Regions from separate parts of the Lysobacter tyrosinilyticus genome, predicted to be linked through region 1. Evidence: riboswitches for the same ligand, from Rfam matches in the RefSeq annotation. Region 1 holds a riboswitch; the other holds the start of a gene.
The links. Region 1 has a riboswitch for cyclic di-GMP ahead of ACYVGK_RS04015 (autotransporter outer membrane beta-barrel domain-containing protein). Riboswitches for the same ligand answer to the same signal wherever they lie in the genome.

Region 1 (7,659 bases):
ACTTCGACTTCCTGCAGCGCGAATGGCTTGATCAGGTAGTCGTCGAGGCCGGCATCGAAGCCGGCCAGCTTGTTCTCCAGCGAATCGCGCGCGGTCAGCGCCAGCACCGGCGTCTGCTTGCGGGCCTCGTTGCGCAGCTTGCGACACACCTCCAACCCGTCCAGGCCAGGCAGGTTGAGGTCGAGCACGATCGCATCGAAGTCGTGCACCACCGCCAGATGCAGGCCGGTGATGCCGTCGGCGGCGAAGTCCACGGTATGGCCGCGGTCCTCGAGGAAGTCGCCGAGATTGGCGGCAATGTCCTGGTTATCTTCGATGACGAGGATGCGCATGAGACCGTCCGTATCAGGTAGGGCTTCGACCCTGCGGTCGCCGCCGGGTTCCGTCGGCACGACGCGCGACGGAGCGTTCGGTGCGAACTTAACAAATCTGTCTTAACAAATCTGTTCGAAATGCAGGAGCCGCGCCGACGCCGCGCATGGCGCACGCAATCCGCAATCGCGATCACGCATTAGAGGCGCAAAAAGAAAGACCCGGATACGGGGCCGCCGCATCCGGGTCAAAAAGGGTGTTGCCCCGATTACCGTCATCCAGCAACCGACTACTGACGAGGAAGCAGCGGGATTCCGGTGTGCTCAGGCTACGCCTGCCGGGACTAAAAGTCCGTTAAAACGGGGGTGTAAGAATCTGTTATTTGGGCGCTCCCGCCCCGAAAAAAAACCAGCATTTAACAATTAACCATATGATTTTGCTGGCAAATTGCTTGCGGCGGATTTTTCGTTAAGAACTCGTTCGCCCCCATTCCCCCGGGCTCCGCGACGCCGGAACGGAGCCCCCACGTGGTCGATCACGGCGCCCGCGACATCGACTCCGCTGGCTTCCTCGATGCCCTCGAGTCCGGGCGATGCATTCACTTCAAGCACGAGCGGTCCACGCTTGGATCGAATCAGATCAACGCCTGCAATTCCCAATCCCAATGCCTGCGCTGCACGGATCGCAACCTCCTGTTCGCCTGTCGTCGCTTTCACGCCTTTGGCGGTGCCGCCACGATGCAGGTTCGAACGGAAGTCGCCCTTAGGTGCCTGCCGCTTCATCGCGGCGACCACCGCGTCGCCGACGACGAAGCAACGCAAGTCGGCGCCCTTCGCTTCAGCGACGAATTCCTGGACCAGGAAATTGGCATAGAGGCCGCGCAAGGCCTCGATCACGCCACGCGAAGCCGAGGGCTTCTCGGTGAGCATGACGCCGGCGCCTTGGGTGCCCTCGTTGAGCTTGATCACATGAGGCGGCGGGCCAAGCATCGCCAGCAGGTCGTGGGTGTCGTCCGGGTTGTCGCCAAACACCGTGGCCGGCAGGCCGATGCCCTGCGCCGCCAACAGCTGATGGCAGCGCAACTTGTCGCGCGCCTTGAGGATCGCATCGGAAGAGTTGGGCGAATAAGTGCCCATCAGCTCGAACTGGCGCAGCACCGCCGAGCCATAGCGCGTGATCGACGCACCCACCCGCGGGATCACCGCGTCGTAGTCCGCCAGTTCCCGGCCTTTGTAGTGCATGGTGAAGCCGTCGCTGGCGATGCGCATGTAGCAGCGCAGCGGGTCGAGCACGCGCACGCTGTGGCCGCGCTCCCGCGCGGCTTCCACCAGGCGCCGTGTGGAGTAGAGCTTGCTGTTGCGCGAAAGGATCGCGAGTTTCATGGAAGACGCCGTAAAGAGGTAAGCGGATTGCGTGTGTCGTTGAAGGTGGCAGTCACGGCCGGCGTCCTGGCGAAACCACGCTCCCGGTGAGCAAGGCGTGGCTTTCCGTGCAGGAACGAGTGACCCGGATCGACCGCAAACAGCCCGGCCATCGCCGTGCGTCCAAGCAGCATCGGGAACAGCATGCCTTGCCGATCGGTCAGGTTTATTTCGATTTCGCGCTCGAGTCCGGCCAGCGCCAGGGTCGTGCGCAGGAAGATGCGCCGCGTGCGGTGTCCGCCGGAATCGATGACATCGCGCTCATCGTAGATCGGCGCGGCCGCCTGCAGCATCGCCTCGCCGTGCCCGTCGTTGCTGAGCCGGAAGCCGACCCAGGGCGCACCGCGTTCGCTGAACCGCCAGCAACCATCGACGTGCAACGCCGAACTGCGTGCGCCGCTGTCGATCTTGCATCGCACCGCAGGCAGGCCCAGCCGCGGCAGGCCCACCCACTCCCGCCAGCCAAGCACGATCCGCTCCTGGGAAATCTGTCGCTTCACGTCCAGCACTCGCGAAAAGAAAACGGCAGTCACTGTGACGCGACTGCCGTTACGGTTTTGTTGCTGCGTGGCAACTGGTTGCAGCCTTCAACTACAGCCACCTGTTGCACGCATCGAACTGGAGCGGGTGATGGGAATCGAACCCACGCTATCGGCTTGGGAAGCCGAAGTTCTACCATTGAACTACACCCGCCTGACGGGGCGCAGTCTATGCCCCGGCTTGGCGGCTTGGCAACGCAAAAGCAAAGGGCCCCGCAGGGCCCTTGCTGTTTTTCACCTGCGGTGCAGCGTCAGAAGCCGCCACCGACGGTGACGAACACCGTAGCGTGGTCGGCGTTCTTCTGCCCCGTGGTCACGCTCGCACCCATGTTCGCATCCAGGCCGAAGAGCTTGGTGCGCGTACCAAAGGTCAGCGTCGCGTAGCTCTGGTCGAACTTGACGCCCGGCACGGCATACGGCGCGGTGTTCGGCATCGACTGGAGCTGCGCGAACACTTCCTTGTCCTGGTCTTCGAATTCGTGGTCCGCGGTCAGGCGCGCGTACGGCTTGAGGTGATCATTGATCGCGTAGCTGGCCTGCCAGCCGACGCTGCTGATCATCGAATCGAAGCTCTGGTCCGCGTAGGCTAGCGAAGTCGACTGCTCCGGATGGTTTTCGGCGTAGCCGTCGATATCGATGCGCTGTGCGAGCACGCTCACCACCGGACCATGGCGCAGCGCGCCCTCGCCGAACTCCCAGCCCGCGCTGATGCCGGCGCTGAGGTTCTCGCCGTCTGCCGAGCCGCTGTGCCTGCGCACGACCGGGCCGAGCACCACGTCGCGATCGATGTCGAAGTCGACCTTGCTCCAGCTCACTTGGCCATTGACCCACGCGCCGTTATCGCCGTACCAGCCGGCGAAGCCACCCAGGCTCATGTCGGTCTGATCGAAGCTGCCGCCGCGACGGCCGAAGTCCTGACCCTGGCGACCGTAACCGGCGAAGGCACCGTAAACCAGGTTGCCGCGGTTCCAGTCGACACCGAAGGTCAGCGTCGGACCAGCGCCGTCGTAGATATCACCGTCGCCGTAACGCTGGAAATCGCCACGCACATCGCTCCACCACTTCATGCCATCGGCGTCGGGCTTGCCGGCATGTGCGGCGACGCGCTCGGCGCGCGAGCGACCGACCATCGAGGCCGAGTTCGGCAGCAATGCGATCTGGCGCGGGGCCTCAAGGATCGACACGGCGTAGTCCGCCAGGATGGCGTGCGCTTCGCTGCTCGGATGCACGCCGTCGGCAAAGGCGCGGCCGCTGCCCACGCTCACGCAGGTGAGCGAAGTGCCGGCGCAAGCAGGAATGACCGCGCTATTGAAGCCGTACGCGCCGGGATTCGCACTGATCTCGTGCAGCAGCGTGTAGGTGTCGAGCGGAATCACGCGCAGGTTCGCCGCGGCGATGCCACCGAACAGAGTCTGGTTGTAACCGTTCACCAGCGCGGTGATGTTGGCCGAACCGGTCGGACCCTGCGACAGGCCGAACGGAGTGACGCCGACGTCCGGCATGGTCGGTACGAGGATGTAGCGCGCGCCGGCCGTGGTCAGCTGGTTGATCAGGCCGACCTGCATCGTCGCCGAACCCATCAGCTGCGCCGGAGTAATGCCGCCGTTGAGCGTGTAGAACAGGTCATTGGCGCCGCCCCAAACGGTGTACAGCGCGTTCGGATCGGCCACGCCACCGGTGCGGGTCAGATAGGCACCGACCTGGAGCCCGAGCGACGGCGCGAACTGGGTCGGCACCGACGGCGGAAAGCCCAGCCCCAGCTTCACCGTAGCGCCGCCGGCGGCGTAGTTGTTGCCGGTGCCGGCCACGATGCCGGTATTGGTCAGGCCCCACGCGGACGAAGCATCGGTGCCGTAATAGTTGGCGAGGTACTCGGACCACACCAGGCCCGGGTTGGTGGTGAAGCGGCCGACAGTAGCGGCGCTGGGACCGGCGTTCTGCACCAGGAACGGGCGGTAGAAGCCCGAGTCGGTCAGGCTGTCGCCGAAGAACACCGTATTGCTGAAGGTTCCCGCAAATGCAGGTGCCGCAGCGAGCGCCAGAGCCGTGGCAAGCAGGCAGCGGACGGGCTTGTTCATCATTCCTTTTCTCTCCCCGATGGGTTTTCTTATGGTTGGTCCTGTGCGTTGGCGCATACGCCAACGCATGGCGTCGCATCGAACCATGCCGTGACGCGGCGCACAAGCCGCAACGCCGCAAGCGCTATCCGCGCTGGCCGTGACCGCGGCGCGCGGGGACAATACGCGCATGGAATCCCAGTCCTTGAACGTCATCCTCAACGGCGAGCCGCGCGCGCTCGCTGCCCCGGCGACCGTGCTCGAACTACTGCAGGCCGAAGGCCTGGGCGCGCGTCGTGTGGCGGTCGAAGTCAATGGCGAAATCGTCCCGCGCAGTCGCCATGGCGAACATGCTCTGCAAGCCGGGGATCGCGTCGAGATCGTGCACGCACTGGGCGGCGGCTGAGTTGCCCTTATCGCCTCGAGGCTGACCGGGCCGGGCGCCGCCGGCGCAAGGACGCGGTCCGCACCGGCGGTAAGGGAACCCGGCCATCACAGACGGAGGGAGGCGTCTGGATCCGTGGGCTTTGCGGCCCCGACTCTCGCCGGGTGTGCTCTTTGCGTACCGCACGGTGCAAACCGCGCGTGGCAGGCAGTCTTCGCCGGGGAAGCGCAGGGGAACGCCCCCTTCCGGGCCCGAGGTTTCCTGCTCTCCGATTCAACGCGAAGGCATGGCCCTGCAGGCCAGCCGGTCCCACCCCCCAGATGGGGGATGCCGTCGACATCGCCCGCCCACCAGCAGGCCGGCAAAGTGAGCGGCACTGCTAAAATCGCCGGATGACGCTTCCCGCCCTCTTCACGCCGCCCGCGGACCCGTTGGTCATCGCCGGCAAGGCCTATAACTCCCGTCTTCTCACCGGTACCGGCAAGTTCAAGGACCTCGACGAGACGCGCCGGGCCACCGATGCCGCCGGCGCGCAGATCGTTACGGTCGCGATCCGCCGCACCAACATCGGCCAGAACCCGGGCGAGCCCAACCTGCTCGACGTGCTGCCGCCGCACCTGTACACGATCCTCCCCAACACCGCCGGCTGCTATACCGCCGACGACGCAGTCCGCACCTGCCGCCTGGCGCGCGAGCTGCTCGATGGCCACAACCTGGTCAAACTCGAAGTGCTGGGCGACCAGAAGACCCTGTATCCCGACGTCGTGCAGACCCTGGCCGCCGCCGAAACGCTGGTGAAGGACGGCTTCGACGTGATGGTCTACACCAGCGACGATCCGATCCTGTGCAAGCGCCTGGAGGAAATCGGCTGCGTGGCGGTGATGCCGCTGGCCGCGCCGATCGGTTCCGGCCTTGGCATCCAGAACAAGTACAACCTGATCGAGATCGTCGAGAACGCGAAGGTGCCGATCATCGTCGACGCCGGCGTCGGCACCGCCTCGGATGCCTCGATCGCGATGGAACTGGGTTGCGACGGCGTGCTGATGAACACAGCGATCGCCGGCGCGAAGGATCCGGTGCTGATGGCGCATGCAATGAAGCTCGCGGTCGAAGCCGGCCGCGCCGCGTTCAAGGCCGGTCGCATTCCGCGCAAGCGTTACGCCAGCGCTTCGTCGCCGGTGGATGGGCTGATCGCCTGATGGTCGATCAGGACACCAATGGACAGGGCAGCAAGAAGGCCCCGCCCAAGCCTTTCACCGTCGAAGAAGGCCACCGCAAGGTCCGCAGCTTCGTGTTGCGTCAGGGCCGCTTCACGCCGGCGCAACAGCGCGCGTTCGACGAGCTGTGGCCGCGGTTCGGCCTCGACTACGCAGGCAGCGCGCGCGACTACGATGCCGTGTTCGGACGCAAGGCCCCGCGTGTGGTCGAAATCGGCTTCGGCAACGGTGAGGCGCTGCGTTTCGCCGCACAGCAGGATCCCTCGCGCAACTACATCGGCATCGAAGTGCACGCGCCCGGCGTGGGCCGGCTGCTCAATGCTCTGGCGCAGGACGGCAGCGACCACGTGCGCCTGTATCACCACGATGCAGTGGAAGTGCTGACGAACGAGATCGCCGACGGCTCGCTGGACGAGATCCGCATCTACTTCCCCGATCCCTGGCACAAGAAGCGCCACAACAAGCGCCGCCTCGTGCAACCTGACTTCGCGAAACTGCTCGTCAGCAAAATCGCCAGCGGCGGGCGCTTGCACCTCGCCACCGATTGGCAGGACTATGCCGAGCAGATGTGGGATGTGCTCGACGCAACAAAGGGCATCGTCAATCGCGCCGGGGAGCGCGGGATGGTGCCGCGACCGGAGTGGCGTCCGCAAACGCATTTCGAGACCCGCGGCCAGAAGCTCGGCCACGGGGTGTGGGACCTGTTGTACGACAAGCCCTAAGGCGCAAGGCACAGCTTTGTAGAGCGGAGCTTGCTCCGCTGCTTCTTGCTTTCGGGCGCGCTTGAGAAAAGGCAGCGGAGCAAGCTCCGCTCTACAGAAAAGCAGAGCAACCAGACATCGCGATGGACACCGCCCTCCCGCTCACCACCGACATGAAGCTCGTTCTCGGGCTGGTGGTGTTCACGATGGTGATGTTCCTGTTCGAGCGGATCCGCGCGGACGTCGTCGCCCTGGTCGTGCTGGTCCTGCTCGGCCTGTCGGGCCTGGTCGAACCGGAACTGCTGTTCAACGGCTTCTCCGGTAACGCGGTCATCAGCATCATCGCGACGATGATCCTGGGCGCGGGCCTCGACCGTACCGGCGCGCTCAATCGTCTCGCCGGCTGGTTGCTGCGAAGAGCGAAAGGTGTGGAACAGCGATTATTGCTGTTCACCACCGCCATCGCCGGCTTGAACTCCTCTTTCATGCAGAACCCGTCGGTGATGGCGCTCTACACGCCCGTCGCCTCGCGCCTGTCCTCGCGCACCGGCGTATCGTTGCCACGGTTCCTGTTCCCGATCGCAGCGGCGATCATCATGGGCGGCGCGCTGACCATGGTCGGCAATTCGCCGCTGATGCTGCTCAACGACCTGCTCAGCGCGGCCAATTCGAATCTGCCTTCAGGTGCGGCGACCATCGAACCGCTGAAGATGTTCGCGCCACTGCCGATCGGCGTGGCTCTGCTGGCTACTTCGCTCGCCTACTTCCATTTCTTCGGCGACAAGCTGCTGCGCGACAAGCAGGAAGCCGGAGGCGGCGCCACCCCGGCGCGCACACAGAGCTATTTCGCCAAGACCTACGGCATCGAAGGCGATGTGTACGAACTCACGGTTAGCGCCGACAGCCCGCTGGTGGGCATGTCGATCGGCGAAGCCGAGGCGCTGCGTGGTGCGCCGCTGCTGCTGGCGCTGAAAGACGGCGACGATTCGCGCCTTTCGCCGCCGGCCGATGCCCGCATCTGGGTGGG
Region 2 (7,659 bases), 150 kb from region 1:
ACATCGACAGCGGCCTGATAGGTAACGCGCAGGTGCTGGCCGGGACCGATGCCTGCCGTGGTGTCGACGGTCAGCGTGCAGCTCGTGCCGGCGCCCGCTGCGGCGAAGTTGGCGCTGTAGCCGCTGCCGGCCGCCAGCGTGGCGACCAGGGTCGTGCCGTCGGCCGCGAACAGCTGCACCGACGTGATGGTCGGCGCGGTCGCGCACATGCCGCCGGCGCCGCCGCCATCGGCGGTGTCGGGCAGGCGATCGATGATGCGCGCGTTCCACGCGGTCGCGGCGGTGTTGCCCGCGGTGGTGTTGACCGCGTCGAGGACGAACGTGCCGGTTTGACCGATCTGCAGCGAGGCCGGGCCGCTCTTGTCCATGACCAGTTGCGGTGCGACCACGGTCATCTGCGGCGACGTGGCAGGCACGCCGACGCCGGCGACGCTGCGGTCGTTGTCGACGTGGTCGAACTCGTAACCGGCGGTATTGGTGAAGGTGTCGCCGACCGCATTGGCCGGGTCGTTGGCCAGGCGCACGCGCACTTCGATCACGGCCTGTTGTCCGGCCGGGATGTCGATGCCGCCGCTGGTGGTGTCTTCGATGACCAGGTTCTGGCCGCTGCCGGTGTTGACCGGGGTCCAGCTACCGCCGCCGGACACCTTGCGCACCGAGACGAATTCCAGCACCACGCCGGTGGCCGAGGCCAGGTTGTCGCTGATGCGCACGTCGTACAGCGGGCGCGTGGACGGAGCGGCCGGCACGGTGATGCGGTAGGCGAAGGCCTCGCCAATGGCCGCGGTCGGCTGGGTGATCGCCTTGGCCAGCGCCACCGTCGGCGATGGATCAGGGTTGCCTACTTCGCGGGCTTCGATGAAGTAGTTGTTCAGCGCGGCGGCGTTGGGCGCATCGGCGCCGGTGCGCTCATGGATGCTGGCGCCATCGAGCGACGTCCAGTCCGCCACGATGGTGTTGATGATGCTGGTGCCGGCCGCCGGCGCGGTGGCGACCTGCATGCGATAGCGCAGCACCAGGGTCGCACCGGCCGGCAGGTCGAGGCTGCCGTCGTTGTTGCCGCGGCCCCAGACCAGCGGGCCGTTCGGCGCGCCCGCGGGCGTGGCGACGAAGCCGGCCACCGGCGCGCCGCCAATCGTCGCCGTCGGCGCAACGCCGCTGCTCAGGCGCAGTTCGGCCGCGGGCGTATCGACGATGTTGAGGTCGTACGCAGTCGACGAGCCACCGTTGCGGAGTGTCACCACGTACTGCGCAATGTCGCCGGCGGCCAGCGGTGCGTTGGCGGCCTTGCCCGGAGTGACGTTGCTCAGCACCTTGGTCGCGGTGAACGGCTGCGGCTCGCTCACCCTTACGGCCACTTCGCCGTAGGTGCGGGTCTGCTCCGCGCCACCCGCATCCTGCCAACGCAGGATCGTGCCGCCGTTGCGGGTGCCGCCGTTGTACAGGGTGACGCCGTCCTGGTTGGGCTGCGTGTTGTCCACGCGCGCGACGAACTGCAACGGGAAGGTGAAAGTGTTCTGGCCGTTGTCGGCCCGGGTCAGGACGACGTCGCCGAAACTCCACATGACCATGGTGCCGCTGCAGGTCGGGGTGACCGGCGGCACCGGACTGAGGTCGGGACGCTTGAAGCCGGCCGCCGCGTAGACGCCGCTGCTCAGGTCAACCACCGGCGCATCGGCGCAGCTCAACCCGGAAGGCAGGTTGTCGGTGATCGTCAATCCGCGCAGGCGCGTCACCGGAAGCGACGCGGTCAGGCGGTAGGTGATTTCCTCGCCGATCACCACTGGCTGCGTGCCCGCGGGCAGACGCTGCGACTGCGACAGTGCAATGATTTCCTTGGGCCGGGTCTGCGGCTGGATCAGCGTCAGCGACACGCGATCGGTGAGGTTCGGATCGCCGTTGGTGGTGTTGAAGCCGTACACGCGCGCGCCGGCGATGTCGCCGCTACCGCGCTGCGCGGTCATCTGCTGGCCGTCATCGTCGGCGCTGCCGGCCAATGAGTCGTAGCGGTCCAGTTCGACGCCGTTGCCGATGGTCTGGTTCGGTGCAAGACGATCGTCCAGGTCCACGACGTAGTACAGCCACGCGCTGCTGCCGTTGTTGATCCGTCGCAGGCCGGCGCCATCCACGCCACGCAGGTGCGAGAACGTGATGACGCCGGGCACGCCGTTCATCGGCGCGTTGTCGCCGATGTTCTGCGCGTTGGCTTCGTCGGCTTCATCGATCTGGCCATCGCCGTCGTTGTCGAGTCCGTCGCTGGCCATCTCGGTCACGACCATCAGGTCGCTGGCGTCGAGCGTGTCTTCCACCACCGCGTCGTAGGCAGGCGCGCGCGGCTGGCCGGCATCGTTGTTGACGGCGCAGGTCGGACTGCCGGCGTTGATGTTGCCGATGTCGCCATTGCACGCCATCAGCCGGAACACGTAGTTGTGCGTGGTGTCGGCGTTGGCGATCGCCGTCTGCCAACCACCGGCGCAGGTGCCGCCGTTGGCACCGGCGCTGAAGTTGTTGTCCTGGCAGACGTGCTTGGCGATCTGCACGCGCGGTTCGGTCACCACCACGTCGCTGCGGCGGATGCGTTCCCACGGATAACCGACCGTCTTGCCCGTAACCAGGGCCGGCGTCGGCAGCAGCATGCCGACCTGGCCACTGCCGAAGGCATAGGTTTCAGGACGGTTGGCGTTGTCGTTGTAATAGACCGCCTTGAAGATCGAGTTCAATGCGTTATTGCGGTCTTCGCCGTGCAGGTCCGGCAGCGCGCGCTGGTTGACCGCCTTGTTCTGCAGGCGCGTGACGGCGTTGATGTGGAACCACTGGTCGATGTCGACGATGTAGTCGTTGCCGGTGTTGCTGACGCTGTCCGGGCGGTTGCCGGTGAAGCGCCAGCCGAAGAGCAGTTCCTGTAGCGCCGACTTCGCCGGGTCGTTCGGCGCCTGGGTCGCGCCGGCGATCTGCGAGCCGACCTGCGGTGCAGTGCTGGCCACGTACACCAGCCCGTCCTGCACTTCGTCCTGCATCTGCACGTCGCGCACGCCGATGAAGCGGAAGCCGCGCGACTTGAAGCCGAACCAGCCGCCGGCCTGGATGCGATTGCTGCACTCCTCGCCGATCTGCACGCGCTCGCGCTGCTTGCGTGCGAAGTTGGGCATCCCATCGGACATCGCGCTGTCCGGCAGTGCGGGGACACGGGTCGTATCGGTAACGTTCTCGTTGCACGCGCCCAGTGCCGGCACCGCGCCCATCAGGGTGCTGGTGTCGCCGCCGGTGACGCTCCACGTCACCTGGTCCTTCATCAGGTTGAAGCCGATGCCGCGCGACCAGTGCGCGTCCAGCGAATACAGGTTGCCGCGATCGACTTCGCCGTCGCTGCGCTTGTTGTAGTAGCCGGCGTTGGTGCTTCCGGGCGCCGGAAACCACATCGGCGCATGGTTGTCGATCTGGCTGACGTTGTGCAGAGCGGCGGTGTTTCGCAGACTCACCGTCAGGTCGTCGAGGTTGCCGCCGCTGTCGGCCTTGTCGATGTCCAGCAGCGGCGTGGTCATGCCGCTGACCGTCCAGATTTCGCCGACCACGTCGGCGCGGAAGGTCACGTCGTCGGCAAGGATGCGCGCCGCGTCGCTGGTCTTGTTGACCTGGAAGGCGAACTGCACGCTGGCGTTCGGCGCCAACACCCGGTTGAAGGCGTTGACGTGATTCGGATAGCAGCGGTACACCGTGCCGTTGGCCGGCAACGGCAAATGCGGCACGTTGGGCGCGTCCGGCGGCGGATTCACCACCCACGCCTTGTACGGAGCGGGCTGCGGCACCGCACCCGACAACGGAACTACGTCGCAGGCCCAGTTGGCCGGCGCGGTCACGCTGGTCACGTTCAGGGTTGGGCCGAAGCTGACCAAGGCGCTGAAGTCGCGCGCGTTGACGCCGCCGTTGTTGCGCAAGGTCACCGACAGCGGAGTGGTCTGGGTGCGGTCGTTGGTGACGATGAAGGTCGGCTGGTCGACGCTGATGTCCAGGTCTTCGGGATCGAACGTGATCGCGCCGCCGGTGTGGCTGCCGGTGCTAGTGCCGTTGTCCACCAGGGTGTAGCTCTGCGTTCCCTGCCCGGCACACAGCGTCTTGAAGCGCAGGTCCACGGTGTTGTGCAGGCCCAGCAGACCGGACTGATCCGGGTCGGTGGGTTCGGGGCGCTGGTACAGCGGCGTACCCGGGTCTTCGGTCTGCACGTCGAGGTCGGCGGCGCGGTCGAAGTCCTTCGGATCCTTCAGCACGATCGCGAAGCGGATCACCAGTACGTCGCCGTGACGCATCAGATTCGCATAGACATGACCATTGCCGTCCGGCGCGCCACCGTAAGCCGAGTCCGGGTTGCGATCGTTGTAGTTGGTCGTGCTGGACAGCTTGAATTCCGGAGCGCCGTTTGCCAGATAGCTGGTGCTGTCGCCGGTGTTCGCCGGGATGGCGCCGTTGCGGTTGCTCCAGGTCAGCGTGTCGATGCGCCCCGGATAGGCACCGTAGAACGAACGGTTGCCGACATTCGCCGGATCGATCAGGCGCGGCGCATAACCGGGGTCGATGACATAACCCGCCGGCAGCGCGTCCTTCAGGTGATAGCCCATGGCCGGATCGAACCAGACCGTGCCGCCGCTCTGGTTGCTCAGCACCACGGTCACCAGCCCGCGCATGCCCACGGTGGCGCTGCCGTCGATACCGGTCAGGGTGCGGGTGACCTGCAAGGCGGCCTGCGCCGGGGCGTTGCTGCCCCCCTGGCCGTAGTAAGTCTTGAGCGTGGCGTTGTCGGTCAGGTTGGCGGATTGCAGAAGACCGCCCGGCGGTGTCTGCACCGCGCAACCGAACTGGATGTCGCGCATCTGGTTGGTCATGGGCGTGCCGCTGGAGCACGACGCGTTGCGCTGCACTTTGCCGACCACGTAAAGGTTGATGTTCGCGCCAGCCGCGATGTCGACGGCATCCACCGACGTGCCCGGCGTCACCGCGTTGACCGTGTTCGCATACGGCGCGGGAATGTCGCCGTTGAGACCGAACGGCGCCGGCACGGCCCAGTCGGCCAGGACGTTGCCGGTCAGCGCCATCGTGGTCACGCAGACCGAACCGGCCGGCAGCACGCCGTCGGCCGCCGCAATCGCGTCCGCCGCCACCTGCGTCGGGCAGACATAGTGCGCGTTCATGACGTCGGCGCGCGATATCACGTCGTCGATGCGCAGATCCTGCAGCGGCGCATCGCCCTGGTTGGCGATGTTCAAACGCCAGACGATGTCGTCGTCGTTGTGACCGTACACCGTGTCGCTGCGGGTCGCCTCTCTCTGTCCGGCGTCGTAGTTCCATCCCTGCTTGTAGATCTGCAGGTTCGGCTGGCGCACGTCGATGCTGCCAGTGTGATTCAACGCGGGATTGAACGCCGTGGTTCCCGGCGGAAAGCCGTTGTGCCAGTTGGTGTCGTTGTTGGGCAACTCGCGCGAATTGGCGATCGAACAACTGTCGGCCATCGAGCTGATGTTGATCTGTGCCTGCGCGGTCGGGTTGGCGTTGTACAGGCTTTCCGGGGTGTTGGTCGGCGCGCGATGGATCGGGATGCGGATGTCGCGTGTACTCGGGTTGCCGCGCGAGCCATTGGCCAGTGCACCCAGGTTGCGGATGGTGATCTGGTTGCCCGCCGCGTTGACCACGAAGTTGGTCCAGTTGGCGCCGCCAACGGTGACATTGGCGCCGGCGTAGTACACCAGGCCGTTGTTCGGCAGAGTGATCACCACGCTGTTGGACGAATAGTTGATGTCGGGATTCGACGTGCCGTAGGTGGGATTGACCCGCCACTGGTCGATCGTGTTGTTGCCGACGTTGATGGTGCGTTGTTCGAAGGGAACGTTGTTCTGGCTGCCGGTGATGAACGGATTGCTCAGGCGCACGGTCACGTAGCCGTAGCCGCACAGCTCGCAGTAGCTGTTGTTGCCGTTGCTCAGCACCTGTACCAGCGCGTTCGGGTTGACGTTGCTGGCAACGCACTGCTGCGCGAAGGCCGTGCCGGTGAAAAAGAATGCGAACGCCGTGCAGGCCCACAGCGCGAAGCTGCGCAGAAGGTGCCGCGCCCGGCCCCTGCCCGCTTTCGTCCCGTCGTTCGCATTCGTTTCCATGTTCTTCTGTTCCTCGTGGTTTTGCCTTGATCGCAAAGCCGACGGGATCCGCGAGAACGCGCGCAGGAAGTCCTGCGCGTTATTCGGCGGTCCCGCTGCCATGGGGCGTGTCGCGCCCTACAGGCCGGTGACTTTGCGTCACCACCTTTCGGTGGTTTTGCCTTTGTCGATGTGTTTCTGTTGCCTTGACTTGCCGCGTTCGGCGGCACGGTGCGATCTGATGTCTTCAGCCTGCCGGCAGGAAGTTCATCGGATAGACGATCGTCACCGCCGGCACGTCCTTGGCGCCGAAGTTGAAGCCCTTCACGCGGGCCACGATGTCGGAGATCAGCGCGGGCGCTTCCATTTCCGACGACTTCACTTGTGCCATCGACACGCTGCCATCCGGTTCGATGGTCAGGCGCAGGATGACCTTGCCCTGCAACGTCGCGTCGTTACGCAACTCGCGTTGGTACAGGCGGTACAGCGCGGACTTGTAACGATCGAAGACGACCTGGATCTCCTCGTCGGAACGTCCGCCACGCCGCGAGGCGCCACTCGTCGCGGAATCCTTGGCCGCGATCGCGTTGATGCCGCTGCTGGCCCGCGTCAGTGCCGTGCCCTTGATCGCCGCGCGCTCGCCACCACCGCTGCCGAAGCTGCGACTTTCGGCGGCAAGATTGATGCCGCTGCTGCCACCCGCGGCGCTGCTGGTCAGCATCGAACGTTCTGGACGCGCCGCGCCCGTATCGGTGCTGAGCTTCGCCGCCTTGCCGAGATTGGCCGCGGTGGGCATGTCGTCGACGGCCTTGAGCGCGTCCTTGAACGCAAGGATGCCCTGCGGCTTCGGCGTCTGCGGCTGGTTCGGTGCGACCGGACGCTCGACGTTCGCGACTTCGGTACGCGGCGTCGGCTTGTGTTCGACCTTGCGCTCGACCGGCTTCTTGAGTTCCGGCGGCGGCGGCGGCGCCTGTTCCAGCTTCTTCTGTTCCGGAATCACGGTGACCACGCGCTCGGGCATGTCTTCCGGCGCGAGCACCGGCTTCTCCGGAATCTTGATGAACGGGATCACGACGACGAGCAGCAGCCATACGCACAGCGCGATGGCCAGGCCCTTGCGCGAGCGCCGGTCTTCGTCGCCGCGCATCCACAGCATGAGATGCGGACGCACGCGGCCGGCGTCGAGTTCGCGCTCGACGATCCATTCGTTGCGTTGGCGGTCCAGCTCTTCCTGATGCTCGAAGGCTTCGTCTTCCAGCAGGAACAGTTCTTCGTTTTGTTCGCCGATCCGCTCTACCAGCGCGCCGCGGCGCGCTTCGACTTCGTTGATCTGGGCCCGCACCGCTTCGGTGCGGCGGCGTGCGCGGGCGATGTATCCGGCCGATGCACCGTTCGCGGCCAGGCCGTCCCAGAACAGATCCGCGCCGCCGACCTGCTCCAACTCTTCGAGCGCATGGCACGCCTGCTCGAGCAGCCGATGGCGGACGCGTTCGCTTGCGAAGCCTTCGAGCTCTTCTTCGATGACGGCGAGGTCGTG

Region 2: linked by a shared signal. The riboswitch ahead of ACYVGK_RS03415 (isopeptide-forming domain-containing fimbrial protein) and the one ahead of ACYVGK_RS04015 (autotransporter outer membrane beta-barrel domain-containing protein) in region 1 are both predicted to bind cyclic di-GMP.

The regions. Positions count from the first base shown of each region.
Region 1 is NZ_BAAGXN010000001.1:957,674-965,332, reverse strand. It holds gene ACYVGK_RS04035 (response regulator transcription factor) at 1-332, opposite strand, end outside; partial or broken gene rimK (30S ribosomal protein S6--L-glutamate ligase) at 822-1,694, opposite strand; gene ACYVGK_RS04025 (ATP-dependent zinc protease family protein) at 1,691-2,233, opposite strand; tRNA gene ACYVGK_RS04020 (tRNA-Gly) at 2,353-2,426, opposite strand; gene ACYVGK_RS04015 (autotransporter outer membrane beta-barrel domain-containing protein) at 2,524-4,353, opposite strand; gene thiS (sulfur carrier protein ThiS) at 4,535-4,735, shown strand; cyclic di-GMP riboswitch class I at 4,806-4,895, opposite strand; gene ACYVGK_RS04005 (thiazole synthase) at 5,107-5,913, shown strand; gene trmB (tRNA (guanosine(46)-N7)-methyltransferase TrmB) at 5,913-6,653, shown strand; gene ACYVGK_RS03995 (SLC13 family permease) at 6,776-7,659, shown strand, end outside.
Region 2 is NZ_BAAGXN010000001.1:806,479-814,137, reverse strand. It holds gene ACYVGK_RS03415 (isopeptide-forming domain-containing fimbrial protein) at 1-6,143, opposite strand, end outside; cyclic di-GMP riboswitch class I at 6,226-6,315, opposite strand; gene ACYVGK_RS03410 (AgmX/PglI C-terminal domain-containing protein) at 6,370-7,659, opposite strand, start outside.